Regions from separate parts of the Janibacter sp. RAF52 genome, predicted to be linked through region 2. Evidence: predicted binding sites of a transcription regulator. Region 2 holds the regulator's gene; the other holds the start of a gene.
The links. Region 2 encodes Rex, which represses fermentation and respiration genes when NADH is low (regulators of the CRP and FNR family bind a similar motif). Its sites were predicted from a motif close to CTTGTGAANNNNTTCACAAG; they were not measured.

Region 1 (8,008 bases), on a different contig from region 2:
ACCTCGTCGGTGCCGTCGACCTGACCGCGGGGGTCGGCCGGTGAGCGCCATCGAGGTGTCGGGTGGAGCGGCCGGCCTGTCTGTCGGGCTCGACGAGCTCGAGGAGTCGGCTCGTCGCCTGCGCAGCCTGGCGCTCGACCTCGGCGAGGTCGCGGCGTCGATCGGCCTCGCCGCCACGGACCCCCGGCTCGCGCTGGCCGGGCTGCTCGCCCCGGTGGAGTACCTCGCCGCCGAGGGTGCGCTGCTCGGCTGCATCGGGCCGCACGGTGCCGCCGGTGCCGCTGCTGACGTCACGGCGACCGCGCTCGCGACGACGACGGCGGTCCGGACCTACCGCGGGGCCGAGGAGGCGGTGGAGTCGCTCGCCGACGGCATCGCGACGCAGGCGGGTGCCTGGGTGGGGCGCACGATCGCCCCCGTGGCACTCGGCGTCGGGCTGGCCGTCGCTCCGGTCGTCCCGCTCGTGCTCGCGGTCCCCGGCGCGCGCGACGCCGTGGTGGGCGTCGGTCTGGGGCTCGGCGAGGGGATCGACCAGATCGTGCTCGACCACCCGTGGATCGTCCCGGCCGCCGCCGACGGCCTCGACGGGCTCCTGCTCGGACTCGGGCAGGGACTGCCGGTACTCGGGCTGTGGCTCGCCTGGCGCAGCGGACGAGCCGGGGCCGTCTACCCGCCGCGCACCCAGACGGAGGCGCTCGGCGTCGTGCTCGCCGCGACGCGCGGGGTGGTCCTCGACGAGTCCGGGCGGCACGCGACCGTGCGCGCCCGCGAGCCGCAGGTCGGGGTGCGCCCGCGCGGGATCGCCGATCTCGTCGCGGGGGACGGGCCGACGTCGGGTCGGTCTCGGGTGCGCGTCACGGGGATCCCGCAGCCCGACGGCGGGTGGGCGTGGGTCGTCGACGTGCCCGGCACCCAGACCTTCGACCCGAGGTCGGGCGACAACCCGTGGGACATGACGAGCAACGTGCTCCTCGTCGCCGGGCGGCAGACCGCGACGATGACGGCCGTGGTGAGCGCGCTCGAGGACTCCCGCCGCCGGGTCGGCGACACCGGGCCGCCGCGCGTCATGCTGACCGGTCACAGCCAGGGCGGACTCGTCGCCGCGGCGCTCGCCGCGGACCCGCGCCTGCGCGATCGCCTCGGCGTTACCCACGTCGTCACCTCGGGGGCACCGATCGCCTCGCTCGACGTGCCACCGGAGGTCTCGGTCCTCAGCATCGAGCACACCGAGGACCCCGTGCCCGCGCTCGAGGGGGCGGACAACCCCGACCGGGCGAGCTGGGTGACGGTCGAGCGCTCCCTCGCCGACGAGCTCGGCGAGGACGGGCGGGCGACGCAGGCCCACGACAACGGTCGCTACGCCGAGACCGCGCAGCTCGTCGACGCCAGCGACGACCCGTCGATCACCGCCTGGCGCGCCGACGCGGTGCCCTACCTCGGCGACGGTCCCGGGGCGACGGTGACGACCGACTACGACGTCGCGCGCCGGTGAGATCCGTGCGGTGGCAGGATCGTGCGGGTGCATCCCTCGACGACCGGCGCCCGCGTGCTCCTCGACGAGCTCGTCCGACTCGGTGTCGGCGAGCTCGTCCTCTGCCCCGGCTCCCGCTCGGCGCCGCTCGCGTACGCCGCGCACGAGCTCGAGCGGCAGGGCCGGCTGCGGCTGCACGTTCGTGTCGACGAGCGCAGCGCAGCCTTCCTCGCGCTCGGTCTGGCGAAGACCTCACGACGCCCCGCCGCCGTCGTCACGACGAGCGGCACCGCCGTCGCCAACCTCCACCCCGCCGTGCTCGAGGCCCACCACGGTGCCGTGCCGCTGCTGCTGCTCACCGCCGACCGGCCCCCCGAGCTGCGTGGTGTCGGGGCCAACCAGGCGACCGACCAGGTCGGGGTCTTCGGCGGCCACGTGCGCCTCGCGCTCGAGCTCGAGACGCCGAGCGACCCCGCCAGGCAGGAGCCGGCCTGGCGCACCGCGGCCGCGCGGGCCGTCGCGGCGGCCACCGGCGCCCTGGCAGGACCCGGGTCCGCTGGCCCCGTGCACCTCGACCTGCCCTACCGTGACCCGCTGGCCCCGGCGTCGCTCGTCGGGTCGGCGGGCCCGGACCCGGCGGCTCCCGAGCCGTCGGACGCCTGCCCCCGGGTGGAGCTGCCGGCCCCCGCGACCGTGACCGACGGGGCCGGGTCACCGCTGCCGCACGAGCCGGACACGCTCGTCGTCATCGGCGAGCTGCCCACCGCCGAGCAGCGACGGGCGGCCCTCGACTGGGCCGCCCACCACGGCGCCCCGGTCATCGCCGAGCCGGGGCCGGGCACGCACCACCTCGTCCTGCCCCACGGCGACCTGCTCCTCACGGCGACCGACTGGGTGGGGGAGCACCTGCCCCGGCGCCTGCTCGTCGTCGGGCGACCGACCCTCGGCCGGTCCGTCCCGGCGCTTACCCGCGCCCCCGGGCTGCGCGTCGAGGTCGTCACCTCCGGCGAGCCCGGCGCGGACGGCTGGGCCGATGCCGCGCACGCGGCCTCCGCGGTCCACCCCTTCGCCGCACTGCGGCTCACGGGGGAGGAGGTGGGGGTGACCCCCTTCGCCAGGACCTGGCTGGAGGCCGGAGAGCGGATCGCCGCCGCCGTCCCGATTGAGGCCGGTGGGCCCGCGACCGCTCGCGCCCTGCACGAGACGCTGCTGCCGGGCGCCGCGCTCTTCGTCGGCAGCTCGAGCGTCGCCCGCGACCTCGCCCACGGGGTCGCCCACCCACGGCCCGATGTCGAGGTCGTCACCAGCCGGGGGCTCGCAGGCATCGACGGCTGCGTCTCGACGGCGATCGGGCTCGCCCTCTCCCGCCCCGCGCCGACGGTCGCGCTGCTCGGGGACCTGACCTTCCTCCACGACGCCAACGGCCTGCTCATCGGCCCCGCCGAGCCGCGGCCGGACCTGACGATCGTCGTGCTCGACGACGACGGCGGCAGCATCTTCACCACGCTCGAGTACGGCGCGCCGGAGCTCGCGGGGTCGCTGTCGAGGCTCTTCACCACGCCCACCGGGACGGACATCGGTCTGCTCTGCGCGGCCCACGGCGTGCCGGCGACGACCGCCTGGACCACCGACGAGCTCGCCGGGCTGCTCCGTCAGCCCAGCCCGGGCATCCGGGTCATCCGGGTGCCCGTGAGCGGCAGCGGGCGGCGGGCAGCCGGCCAGCGGGTGCGGGCCGCCGTGGCCGCGGCGCTCGGCTGAGGACTCAGCCGCCCAGCGCGGTGCGCATCGGTAGCAGCTTGGCGATCGACTCGGCGACCTCGTCGGCCGCCACCGAGCCGGCGACGATCCCGCAGCCGGCGTACAGCCGCAGCGACTGCGCGCTCTCGTACCACCCGCAGCGCAGCGCGATGCCCCACTCGCCGTCGCCGGAGGCATCCATCCAGCCCACGGGGCCGGCGTAGCGCCCGCGGTCCATCTGCTCGAGCTCGGCGATGACGTCGTCGGCGTCACGGGTGGGGGTGCCGCACACGGCGGCGGAGGGGTGCAGCGAGGCGGCGAGGGCCAGCGAGGTCGACCGGTCGTCGACGACGCCGGCGACGTCCGTCGCCAGGTGCATGACGTTGTTGAGGTGGAGGACGAAGGGGGAGTCCGGCACGTTGATCGACGACGTGTGCGCGGCGAGCGCGTCGGCCACCGACCGCACCGCGTACTCGTGCTCCTCGAGGTCCTTGCTGCTCCGGGCGAGCGACCCGGCGAGGGCCAGGTCGTGGCTGTCGTCCCCGGTGCGGCGGATCGTCCCGGCAAGGACGCGGGAGGTGACCAGCCCGCGCTCGAGGCGCACGAGCATCTCGGGCGTCGCGCCGACGAGGCCGTCGACGGCGAAGACCCAGGTCGTGTCGTAGTCCTCCGCGAGCCGGGTGAGGACCCACCGCGGGTCGATGCGGCGGGAGGCGCTGGCCTGGACGGCTCGGGCGAGCACGACCTTGTCGAGCGCTCCGGCGCTGATCCGGGCGACGGCCTCCTCGACGGCGAGCGCCCACGAGGGGGCGTCGAGGTCACGGTCGACGAAGTCGACCTCGCCGGGGCTGGTCGGGGCGGGCTGCGGCGTGAGCGGCTCGTCGGCCGGCGGCACCGTGGCGTCGGTCGTCGTGGTCGTCACCCAGGCGAGGTCCCCCCGGCGGCCGACGACGACCTCGGGGACGACGAGCACCGACTCGGTCTCCGACCGACGTGAGTAGGCCATGGAGCCGAAGGCGATCGGGCCGGTGCCCGGCTCGTCCACGTCGTCGCGGACGATGGCCTCGGCGGTGACGGCCCGCCACCACTCCTGGGCGCGCTCGAAGCGGTCGGCACCGGTGGCGCGGAAGGTCGCGACCCGGCCCCACCCGACGAAGCCCTCGCCCCTGCGGACCCACGAGACGATGTCGCCGGCGTCCTGCGGCTCGGGCAGGAGGGCGAGCAGGTCGCCGACGCGCGAGACGGGGACGGAGACGGTGCGCACGACCAGCGCGGGGTGCGGGGTGCCGACGGGGGTGGGGTCGGCGGCAGGCGAAGGTGAGGTCATGGCGGGCAACAGCCTACGACCGCGGGTGCGAAGATGAGGACATGAGCCGCGCCACCCTGCAGAAGGACCCCAAGGACGTCGCCGCGATGTTCGACGAGACCGCCGCGAAGTACGACCTGATGAACGACGTCATGTCGCTGGGTCAGACGCGGCTGTGGCGTCGGGCCGTCCTCGCGGCCATCGACCCCGGGCCGGGTGAGCGGATCCTCGACATCGCCGCCGGCCCCGGCAGCTCCTCGCTGCCGCTGCGGCGTGCGGGCGCCCAGGTCGTCTCCGCCGACTTCTCCCTCGGGATGCTGCGGCAGGGGCTCAAGCAGAGCCCGCAGCTGGACTTCACCGCCGCCGACGCGACCCGCCTCCCCTTCGCCGACGCCTCCTTCGACGTCGTGACGATGTCCTTCGGCTTCCGCAACGTCGTGCGGCCGGAGGTGGCGCTCGAGGAGTTCCTGCGCGTGACCCGGCCGGGGGGTCGGCTGCTCATCTGCGAGTTCAGCCAGCCGGTCAACAAGGCCTTCCGCACCGTGTACTCGGAGTACCTCATGGCGGCCTTCCCGCCCGTCGCGCGGCGGCTGAGCTCCAACCCGGAGTCCTACGTCTACCTCGCGGAGTCGATCCAGAGCTGGCCCGCGCAGGAGCCGCTCGCCCGCATGGTCGCCGGCGCCGGGTGGTCCGAGGTGGAGTGGCGCAACCTGACGGGTGGGGTCGTCGCGCTCCATCGAGCGGTGAAGGCGTAGCGAGGCACGAGCGAAGCCTGAACGCGACCACGGGACCGGGCGACCAAAGGTTAGGTGTACCTGCGTGAGCGGCAAGGTTTCCGGCGGGTAGTGTCTCCCGCGATCGTGAAATGCTTCACAAGCAGCTGAGGAACTTCCGTGACCAGTGCACTGCCTGCGGCCGATGGTGACCGCAGTGTCGACGTCATCGTCGTCGGAGCCGGGCCGGGTGGCAGCGCCACCGCCGCCTGGCTGGCGAAGGCGGGCAAGGACGTCGTCCTGCTCGAGAAGTCACGCTTCCCCCGCGACAAGATCTGCGGCGACGGCCTGACCCCGCGCGCGGTGCGCCAGCTCATCAACCTCGGTGTGCCCCTGTCCGAGACGGACGGGTGGGCCCGCAACCAGGGCCTGCGGATCATCGGTGGCGGCATGCGGCTGCAGCTCGACTGGCCGGACGTCACCTCCTTCCCCGGGTACGGCATGGTCCGGGCCCGTGCGGACCTCGACGAGGTGCTGGCCCGGCACGCCGCGGCGTGCGGTGCCGAGCTGCTCGAGGGGCGCAACGTCTCCGAGCCAGTCCGCGACGAGAGCGGCCGCATCGTCGGCGTGGTCGCCAAGGTCGTCGACGAGCGGGGCCGCGCGACGGGTGAGACCGAGACCTACCGGGCGCCGGTCGTCGTCGCCGCCGACGGCGTCTCCTCCCGCCTGTCGGTGAAGATGGGCCGCGAGAAGCGCGAGGACCGGCCGATGGCCGTCGCGGTGCGCGCCTACTACGAGACCCCCCGTCACGACGACGCCTACCTCGAGAGCCACCTCGAGCTGTGGTCGACGACGCCCGAAGGGGGGCGCATCCTCATGCCGGGCTACGGCTGGCTCTTCGGCCTCGGTGACGGTCGCTCCAACGTCGGCCTGGGTGTCCTCAACACCTCCGAGGCCTTCGGCCGCACCGACTACAAGGACGTCATGCGTCGCTGGGTCGAGACGATGCCGGCGGAGTGGGGCATCAACGAGGACACGATCACCGGCGAGATCACCGCCGCGGCCCTGCCCATGGCCTTCAACCGGCAGCCGCTCTACGCCGACGGCCTCATGCTCGTCGGCGACGCCGGTGGCATGGTCAACCCCTTCAACGGCGAGGGCATCGACTACGCGCTCGAGGCCGGGCACGCCGCGGCCGAGACGATCGTCCAGGCGCTGGCGCGGCCGAGCGCGGCGGAGCGCGAGCGGGTGCTCGCCTCGTACATCGGCCGGATGAAGGACATGCACGGTGGCTACTTCACCCTCGGCGCGCAGTTCGCCAAGCTCATCGGCCGCCCCGAGATCATGCGACTGGCGACGAAGTACGGCCTGCCGCGGCCGACGCTCATGAAGTTCATGCTCAAGCTCATGGCCAACCTGCCGGAGGAGAAGGGCGGCGGTCTCGACGACCGTCTGGTGCACCTCATGACGAAGGTGGCCCCCAATGCGTGAGCCGGCCGCGATCGTGTCGCGGGTCACCCCTAGGATCGTGCGTGGCGTGCATCACAGATCAGGAAGCGAGGCGCAGTGATGAACCCGTACATCCCGCTGCTCATCCTCTTCGCGCTCGGCCTCGGCTTTGCCCTGGTGTCGGTCGGGACGAGTCTCGTCGTCGGTCCGGCGCGGTACAACGTCGCCAAGGCCCAGGCGTACGAGTGCGGCATCCAGCCGACACCGCAGGCGGAGGAGGGCGGCCGCTTCCCGGTGAAGTACTACCTCACCGCCATGCTGTTCATCATCTTCGACATCGAGGCGCTCTTCCTCTACCCCTTCGCCGTCGCCTTCGACGAGCTGGGGGCGTTCACGCTCGGTGCCGTGGTGCTCTTCCTGTTCAACGCGTTCTTCATCGCCGACGCCTACGTGTGGCGTCGCGGTGGGTTCGAGTGGGACTGACGAGGACGGAGAAGGATCAATGGGGATCGAAGAGAAGCTGCCGGCCGGGATCGCGCTGACGACCGTCGAAAACCTTGCGGGCTACATGCGCAAGGCGTCGATCTGGCCCGCGACCTTCGGGCTGGCCTGCTGCGCCATCGAGATGATGGCCGTCGGCACGCCGCACTACGACCTGGCCCGCTTCGGCATGGAGCGCTTCGCGGCGACGCCGCGCCAGGCCGACCTGATGATCGTCGCCGGTCGCGTGAGCAACAAGATGGCCCCGGTCGTGCGCCAGGTCTACGACCAGATGGCCAACCCGAAGTGGGTCATCTCGATGGGTGTGTGCGCCAGCTCGGGCGGCATGTTCAACAACTACGCGATCGTCCAGGGCGTCGACCACATCATCCCCGTCGACATCTACCTGCCGGGCTGCCCGCCGCGGCCGGAGATGCTGCTCAACGCGATCATCACCCTGCACGAGCAGATCCAGAGCACCCCGCTGGGGGTCAACCGGGTCGCCGCTGCCCGCGCCGCCGAGCAGGCCGCGCTGGGCGCCACCCCGACGGAGCTGCAGCCCCCGACGCACGACCACGAGGGCCTGCTCGGAAGGAACCTCCTCGCATGAGTGACGAGCTCGACACGCCCGCCGAGGGCGTCCACCCGGACGGCGTCGGCCTGAGCGGCACGGCCAACAAGGGCTTCCCGTCGACGCAGGGCCTGACCGGCGGCAACCAGCCGGTCGAGTACAGCAACGTCGAAGGGGAGGGGGCCGGCGAGGTCGACCCCGCGCACGCCCCCGTCGTGCGGGACGAGCGTCGCGGGATGTTCGGTGCCCGGGAGGGGCAGGATACCTCGGGCTACGGCGGG
Region 2 (8,008 bases):
TCTCGCGGATCGCCTTGACGGCGTTGACCGAGGTGAAGCCGATCCACTGGTAACGCCCGGTGACGAGGCCGCGGACCGCGCGCTCGACGGCCTGCGGCGTGCGCGGCGGCTCGACGCTGATCGTCGGCACGACCTCGCTCGTCGCACCGTGGGCGAGCAACTGCCGGGTCATCGGGCCGGCCTGGTCCTTGGTCCGCGGGACGAGGACCTTCCACCCGTAGAGCGGCTTGGTCTCGAACCACGAGAGGGTCTCGCGCATCGCCACCGTCGGCCCGACGACGGCGAGCGTCGGCTCCTCCAGACCCTCGAGGGCCTCTGCGGCCTCGGCCAGGGTGGTCTCACGGGTCGTCTGCTGCGTCGTCGTCCCGCCCCGGGTCACCGCCACGGGGGTCTCTCCGGCCCGACCGGCGGACAGCAGGCTGGCGAAGGCCGGCTCGAGCTGCTCGGGCAGGCCGAGCAGGACGAGCGTCACGTCGTCACCGACGGAGGCGGACAGGTCGACGCGCTTGCCGCTGCTCAGGCTGACGACGTGGACCGCGCCGGTGCTGCGTGCGGTGAGCGGCACGCCGGCGTAGGTGGGGACGGCGCTCACGGCGGAGACGCCGGGCACGACGTCGAAGTCGATGTCGGCCTTGACCAGGGCCTGCGCCTCCTCGGCCAGGCCGTTGAAGGTCGCCGGGTCGCCGTCCATGAGCCGCACGACGAGTCCACCCCGGTGCGCCTTGGCCGTCTTGACGACGAGCTTGGCGCGCATGGCGTGGGTCAGCTGCTGCCCGTGCTCCCCGTGCCTCGCGTCGACGACGTCGACGTCGTCGGCCGTCAGGGTCGCGAGGACGTCGGCACTGGTCAGCCGGTCGGTGATGACCGCGTCCGCCCGGGCGAGCAGGTCGACCGCGGCCACGGTCATCAGTGAGGCATCACCCGGACCGGCGCCGACGAAGGCGACACGCGCCGGGCGTCGAGGGGCTGCGGTGGAGGGTGCGGCAGAGCGCTGGGGGGTCACTGGATCTGCTCCGAAGCGGTCGGTGGGTGGGTGGCTTGCAGGTCGGCGAGCGCCGTGGCGCCGTCGGCGACGAGGGTGCGGGCGAGGCGGCGACCGAGGTCCTCCGCCTCCCCGAGGGGGCCGGTGATCGACCGGCGCAGGTCTCCGGAGCCGTCGGTGGCGGCGACGACGGCGCGCAGCGAGATCACCGGTCCGTCCTCGTCGTCGACGACCTCGGCGAGCGCCCCGATGGGCGCGGCGCAGCCCGCCTCGAGCTCCGCGAGGATCGCGCGCTCGGCGGTCACGGCTGCGTGGGTATCGGCGTGGTCCAGAGGACGAAGGGCGGCGAGCACCGCCGCGTCGTCCGCGCGGCACTCGACGGCCAGGGCGCCCTGCCCGGGGGCCGGCAGCATCTGGATCGGGTCGAGCACCTCGGTGACGCGGTCGAGCATCCCGAGACGGGTCAACCCCGCGGCCGCGAGCACGACGGCGTCGAGCTCGTCGTCGCCGGGACCGACCATGGCGAGTCGAGTGCCGAGGTTGCCCCGGATGTCGCGGAAGCGCAGACCGAGGCCGAGCGCCTCGAGCTGGGCCCGGCGGCGCGGCGAGCCGGTGCCGACGAGGGCCCCCTCGCCCAACTCGCCGAGTGTCAGCCCGTCGCGAGCGCACAGCGCATCGCGCGGGTCGACGCGGGCCGGCACCGCGGCGACGGTCAGCCCGGGGGCCGGCGCGGTCGGCAGGTCCTTGAGCGAGTGCACGGCGAGGTCGACCTCCCCGGCGCGCATGGCGTCGCGCAGCGCGGTGGCGAAGACCCCGGTGCCGCCCATGCTCGCCAACGAGGCGCGGTTGGTGTCGCCCTCGGTGACGATCTCGACGAGCTCGACCTCGTGGCCGGCGGCACGCAGCGCGTCGGCGACGTGGCCGGACTGGGTCGTGGCGAGGGCAGAGCGGCGGGTGCCCAGACGGAGGGTGGTCACAGGCTGCTCCCTTCGGCATGGAGGTCGAAGAGCTGGCGCAGGGCGTCCTCGTACTCACCGAAGCGGCCGTCGATCGCCAGCTCCTTGGCACGCACGGTCGGCTGGTGCAGCAGCTTGTCGACGATGCGGTGGACGGCCCGGTCGACCTCGGCGCGGTCGGCGGCGGACATGCCCGGGGTGCGCTGCTCGAGGCGGGCGAGCTCACGCTCGACGACCTGCTGGGCAGCGCTGCGCAGCGCGCGCACGGTGGGTGCGGCGATGCTCGCCGCCCGCTTGCCGAGGTGCTGGGTCACGGCCTCGGCGACGATGCCCCGGGCCTGCTCCACCTCGGGGACGGCGCCGTCGGCACCGAGCAGGTCGCCGAGCTCGGCGAGCCCCAGGCGGGTGACACCGCGCAGGTCGTCGACCTGGTGGGCGACGTCGTGCGGCAGCGCGAGGTCGATGTAGGCCTGACGCGCGCCGCCCCGCGCCACCTGCGCGTCGGCGGCGTCGGAGAGGGTGACCGCCAGACCGGTCGACCCCGTGCAGGAGATGACCACGTCGGCGTCGGCGAGCGCACCGGCCAGCTCGTGTGCCGGCCGGGCCGAGCCGCCGAGCCGGTCGGCGAGCGCGAGGCCGCGCTCGTGGGTGCGGTTGACGACCGTGAGCTCGCGGACACCGCGCCGCACACAGCTGGTCGCCGCCAGGGCGCTCATCGCACCGGCACCGACGACGAGCACGTGCGCCTCGGCGAGGTCGCCCACGTGCTCCTCCGCGGCGTCGAGGCCCGCCGTGACGAGCGACCGCGAGACCTCGTCGATGCCGGTCTCGGAGTGCACCCTCTTGCCCGTGCGCAGTGCCTGCTGCACGAGTGCGTTGAGGTGCGGGCCGACGTGGCCGTCGTCCTGCCCCCGGCCGAGCGCGTCACGCAGCTGCCCGAGGATCTGGGACTCGCCGACGGCCATCGAGTCGAGGCCGGCCGCGACGTTGAAGACGTGGGCGACCGCGGCGTCGCCGTAGTGCAGGTCGAGGTGGCTCTTGAGGTCGTCGTGGGTGATGCCCGTCGAGGCGGTGAGCGCCTCGGTGAGGTCCGCGACGGCGCCGTGGAAGGCACTGACCTCAGCGTAGATCTCGGTGCGGTTGCACGTCGCGACGACGAGGTGCTCGGTGATGTCGGGGCTGGCCGTGGCCGCCGCGATGATCGACGACAGGCTCGTCTCGTCGAGCGCCGCGCGCTCGAGCACGGAGATCGGGGCGCGTCGGTGGTTGAGGCCGAAGGCAAGGAGACTCATCAGCCGGCTCCTTCCAGGAGGTCGTCGGTCATGCCGCCCGATCGCTGCTGCTCGTGGAAGGCGAGGATCTGCAGCTCGGTCGACAGGTCGACCTTGCGCATGTGGACGCCCTCGGGCACCTGGATCGCCGTGGCGGCGAAGTTGAGGATCGAGCTGACGCCGGCGGCCACGAGCCGGTCCGCGACCTCCTGCGCCGAGCCGGCGGGGGTCGCGATGACACCGATGCACGCCTCCCCCGGCGTGACGAGGGACTCGAGCTCGGTCATCGGCTGGACGCGCAGGTCGTCGAGCTGCTGCCCCACGAGCGTCGGGTCGCGGTCGAGCAGGGCGACGACCTTGAAGCCCTTGGTCGCGAAGCCACCGTAGGAGGCGAGCGCGCGACCGAGGTTGCCCATGCCCACGATGAGCACCGGCCAGTCGTGGGTGAGGCCGAGGGCGCGCGAGATCTGGTAGGTCAGGTGGGCCACGTCGTAGCCCACGCCGCGCACGCCGTAGGAGCCGAGGTGGCTGAGGTCCTTGCGCAGCTTGGCGGAGCTGACCCCGGCACTGTGGGCGAGCTCCTCGGAGGAGACCGAGAGGACGTCCTGAGCCGTCAGCTGACCGAGGGCCCGGAGGTACCCGGGGAGCCGGGCGACCGTCGCGTCAGGAATCTCACGCTTGGCTGCCTGATCGACGGACACGGCTGGGCTCGGCTCCTCTCCCGGCCGAAGGGCGAGCGGCGCCTGACGACCGAACACCTCGACATTACGCTCTTGTGAACAAATGCACAAAGTCGCGGATCCGCGGTGGACAGGACCCGGTCTCAGCCCTGCAGGGCCGAGCGGAGCCGCCCTTCGTCCACACGCCAGTAGTCGTGCTGACGGCCGTCGACGAAGGTGACGGGCACCTCGTCGGTGTAGCGCGCGAGGTCACCGTGGCTGTCGATGTCGACCTCGGCGAAGTCGTCGCCGGTCTCGGCGACGACCCGCTGGATCACCACCCGCGCCTCGTCGCACAGGTGGCATCCGGCGCGGCCGACCATGACGACGCGGGCTTCGGGCAGGGCGGGCACCACAGCGCCCCTAGAAGAAGACCGAGCGTCGGGTCACGAGCACGGAGTAGAGCGTCTGCTGGATCGTCTCGCGCACCTGGTCGGTGACCTCGAAGACGAGCATCGGGTCCTCCGCGGCCGCGGGCCCGAGCGACGCGGTGTCGATCGGCTCGCCGAACTCGATGATCCACTTGCTCGGCAGCGGGATGAGACCGAGCGGACCGAGGAGCGGGAAGAAGGGCGTGATCGGCGCGTAGGGCGCACCCACGAGACGTGCGACCGTCTTCATGTTGCCGATCATCGGGTAGACCTCCTCGGCCCCGACGACGGAGCACGGGATGATCGGCACCTCCGCCTTGACGGCCGCCGAGACGAAGCCTCCGCGGCCGAAGCGCTGGAGCTTGTAGCGCTCGCGGAAGGGCTTGCCCACGCCCTTGAAGCCCTCCGGCCACACGCCGACGAGCTCGCCCCCGCGCAGCAGACGCTCGGCGTCGGCGTTGGAGGCCAGGGTGGCGCCGGTCTTGCGGGCGACGTCACCGACGACGGGCAGCTGGAAGACGAGGTCGGCGCCGAGCATGCGCAGGAAGCGTCCCTGCGGGTGCGCGTCGTGGATCGCCAGCTGGGTGATGACCGAGTCGATGGCCACCGTGCCGGAGTGGTTGGAGACGAGCAGTGCCCCGCCGTCGGCCGGGATGTTGTCGATCCCCCTCACCTCGACGCGAAACCACTTGTCCTTGAGCAGCCGCAGCACGGGGAAGACGGTGTGCAGCGTGAAGTCACGGTCGAAGCCGAAGTCGTCGACCGCGTAGTCGCCCTTGACCCGCCGCTGGAGGAACTGCAGCGTCTCGCTGAAACGGCGCTCCCATCCTTCGCCGGCGGCCGCACCTGCGGCGTGGCCCAGCGTGCGGGAGGTCATTTGCCCCGCCGACAGCAGCACCGACAGCAGCTCGGCCAGGCCCGGCACGAGGGCCTGCCCGCTGTCGGGGGTGGCTGCGGGCTGCTCCGACGGGTGCGTGGTGCGGGTCGACGCGGCCGGTCGGGTCGGCGTCGTCGTGCGGGCGGTGCGACGTCGCGCGGCGCTCCGGGTGCCCGAAGGGGGCGACGTCCGCTTCGCCGCGGGCGGCGCGCCGTCGGGGCCGGGCACGACGGTGAGCGTCGGCTTGCGCGGTGTCGTCGGTCGAGCCGTCGACCGGGAGGCCGGCTTCGCCGCGCGGGTCCGGGGCGTCTCGGCACCCGGCACCGCAGCGGACGGCCCGGTGAGCAGCGGGGTGCTGCGGCGGCGGGCGCGCTCGCCGCCGGCGCGGTCGGCCGCCGCCGAGACGGTGCTCGGGCGAGCGGCGGCAGACTTCTTCGCGGGGGTCTTCTTCTCCGGCGCGGCCTTCTTCGCGGCCGTGGACTTCTTCGTCGGCGTCGTGGCCACGGCCTTCCCGGCCGCGGTCTTCTTGGCCGCGACCCTCGTCGCCGTGGACTTCTTCGCCGTGGCCTTGCTGGTGGAGGCCTTCTTCGCGGTGGCCTTCTTCGCGGTGGCCTTCTTCGCGGTGGCCTTCTTCGCCGTGGTCCCACGACGGGCTGCGGGGGTGCTCTCGGCCATCACTTCTCACTCTCCGGGGTGGGCGTCACGGCCCGCATCGCGGTCTCGGCGGCCTGCACGGCCGTCCAGCCGGGTTGGGCGAAGGGGAGCCGGTCCAGGACCCTCCCCTTCGTCGCACGGGCGAAGTCCTCGTAGGCGGCACGGGTGGTGTAGGCCGGCTCGAAGCCGAGGTCCTCACGCATGCGCCGGGTGTCGAGCCCGCGGCCGAAGCTCAGCAGGTCGACCTGGTCGGAGCCGATGTCCATGAGACCGAATCGCTTGGCCAGGTCGGTGATGCTGCCCGTCGCCATGCGGGGGACGAGCACGTAGGGGCGACCGGCGATGTTGGCCGCCTGACTCACGGTGATGATGCCGTCACCGGCGACGTTGACCGCGCCCAGGCCCGGCAGGCTGACCGCCCGGGCGATCGCCGCGACGCAGTCGTCCTCGTGGACGAACTGGAGCCGCGCGTCGAAGCCGAAGGGGATCGGGATGACCGGCAGGCTGAAGTGGTCGGTGAAGGCGGTGCGGATCCGCGGACCGATGACGTTGGCGAAGCGCAACGTCGTGATCTCGATGTCCTCGCGGCGGCGGGAGAGCCCGCGCACGTAGCCCTCGACCTCGACGCTGTCCCGGGCCCAGCCGGAGCCGGGCATCCGCTTGGCGGACATGTCCTCGGTGAACATCGCCGGGTCGCGGGGGCTCGAGCCGTAGACGCCCGCGGTGGACTTCACAATGAGCTTGGTCACCGACTCAGCCCGCTGGCAGGCCGCCAGGAGCTGCATCGTCCCGATGACGTTGATCTCCTTCTGCGTCGCCCGCCCACCACCGGCGCGGGGGGTGGCGATGACGCCCATGTGCACGACGGTGTCGACGTCGTTGCCGGAGATGATCCTGCTGATGAGGGGGCTGCGGATGTCGGCCCGCATGAACTCTGCCCGGCCGATGCCGTGGCGCGGGGGGACGACGTCGACGCCGATGATGCGGCCGACGGACTCGTCGCGGCTGAGTCGGCGGGCGAACGCTCCACCGAGGTGGCGGGAGACGCCGGCCACGAGGACGGTCTCGGGCACCAGAACCCCTTCCTGCGGTTGGGACGTGCGAGGGACGGTCGGCTGCAGCCTAGTCACGCACCGCCGCGCATGGGGCCTGCGCTGCCCGTCCTGGGCGAGGAGAGACCGGGATCACCCGCGGGCACGACGAAGGGGGCCGCCCCGGTCCCCCGGGTGCGGCCCCCTTCGTGTGGTCACTTCTTGTTGCGACGCTGGTGGCGCGTCTTGCGCAGCAGCTTGCGGTGCTTCTTCTTCGCCATGCGCTTGCGACGCTTCTTGATGACAGAACCCATGCGGATGTCCTTCGTGTCGTGATCAGTGCTTGCGGTGGTGCCTCGAGCGATGCCGATCCTGCGGCCGCAGGCCCCACCGGGTACGAGTCAGAGGACTGAGTCTATCCGCTCTCGCGAGTGGGGCGGACGAGGGCCCTCACGCCACCCCTCAGGCGGTCTCGACGAAGGAGGTCTCGAGGTAGGTGTTGACCGCGTCCTCGGGGACGCGGAAGCTGCGGCCGACGCGCACGGCCGGCAGGTCGCCGTTGTGGACCATGCGGTAGACCGTCATCTTCGACACCCGCATGATCGACGCGACCTCGGCCACGGTGAGGAAACGCACCTCACCCAGTCGGTCGTTGGACATGATCACCTCTGCATCCGCAAGGCAGTGCCGCCGACCGGTGCCGGCGAGCCTGGACATGCCCCGCAGGGGATAACCATAGGGGCAGATGTGACGACTGTGAAGACGAGCGGGGCAGGTTTTGCTCGCACGTCCACCCGACACGCCGCAGATCGGGCAAAAATCGCGCTCACTCGTACCAGACGTCGAGCCCGTGGAGGGGGAAGACCGCCTCACGCGCCGCCATGATCGCCCGGTCGACGCCGCTGTGCGGGTTGTAGCCCATCGCCCACGGCTGGACCCAGATCGGCAGGTCCTTGTCGTCGAGATCGCCCATCCGCTCCGGCCCGAGCTGCCCGGAGACGAGCTCGACGTGCTCGCGCCAGGCCATGGGGATCTCCGTGGCTGCCGGTACGGGGTGGTGGGCAGCGATGGCCGTGAGGTGCGTCCACGCCCGTGGGACCGCGCCGGCGACGTCATAGCCGCCGCCGCCGACGGCCACCCACCGTCC

Region 1: AB4Y78_RS12360 (geranylgeranyl reductase family protein) is a predicted target of Rex. The motif match lies at 5,372-5,391, and genes of this name have one in related genera.

Annotation. Positions count from the first base shown of each region.
Region 1 covers NZ_JBFRDY010000009.1:75,901-83,908, forward strand. Annotated here, with positions in the region: gene AB4Y78_RS12335 (hypothetical protein) at 1-44, shown strand, start outside; gene AB4Y78_RS12340 (hypothetical protein) at 41-1,492, shown strand; gene menD (2-succinyl-5-enolpyruvyl-6-hydroxy-3-cyclohexene-1-carboxylic-acid synthase) at 1,520-3,229, shown strand; gene AB4Y78_RS12350 (isochorismate synthase) at 3,234-4,535, opposite strand; gene AB4Y78_RS12355 (demethylmenaquinone methyltransferase) at 4,577-5,269, shown strand; gene AB4Y78_RS12360 (geranylgeranyl reductase family protein) at 5,408-6,718, shown strand; gene AB4Y78_RS12365 (NADH-quinone oxidoreductase subunit A) at 6,797-7,159, shown strand; gene AB4Y78_RS12370 (NuoB/complex I 20 kDa subunit family protein) at 7,179-7,766, shown strand; gene AB4Y78_RS12375 (NADH-quinone oxidoreductase subunit C) at 7,763-8,008, shown strand, end outside.
Region 2 covers NZ_JBFRDY010000010.1:81,055-89,062, reverse strand. Annotated here, with positions in the region: gene AB4Y78_RS13015 (uroporphyrinogen-III synthase) at 1-1,003, opposite strand, end outside; gene hemC (hydroxymethylbilane synthase) at 1,000-1,959, opposite strand; gene AB4Y78_RS13005 (glutamyl-tRNA reductase) at 1,956-3,230, opposite strand; gene AB4Y78_RS13000 (redox-sensing transcriptional repressor Rex) at 3,230-3,910, opposite strand; gene AB4Y78_RS12995 (glutaredoxin family protein) at 4,033-4,281, opposite strand; gene AB4Y78_RS12990 (1-acyl-sn-glycerol-3-phosphate acyltransferase) at 4,292-5,851, opposite strand; gene AB4Y78_RS12985 (NAD-dependent epimerase/dehydratase family protein) at 5,851-6,903, opposite strand; gene AB4Y78_RS12980 (30S ribosomal protein bS22) at 7,077-7,175, opposite strand; gene AB4Y78_RS12975 (helix-turn-helix domain-containing protein) at 7,324-7,521, opposite strand; gene AB4Y78_RS12970 (acetoin utilization protein AcuC) at 7,688-8,008, opposite strand, start outside.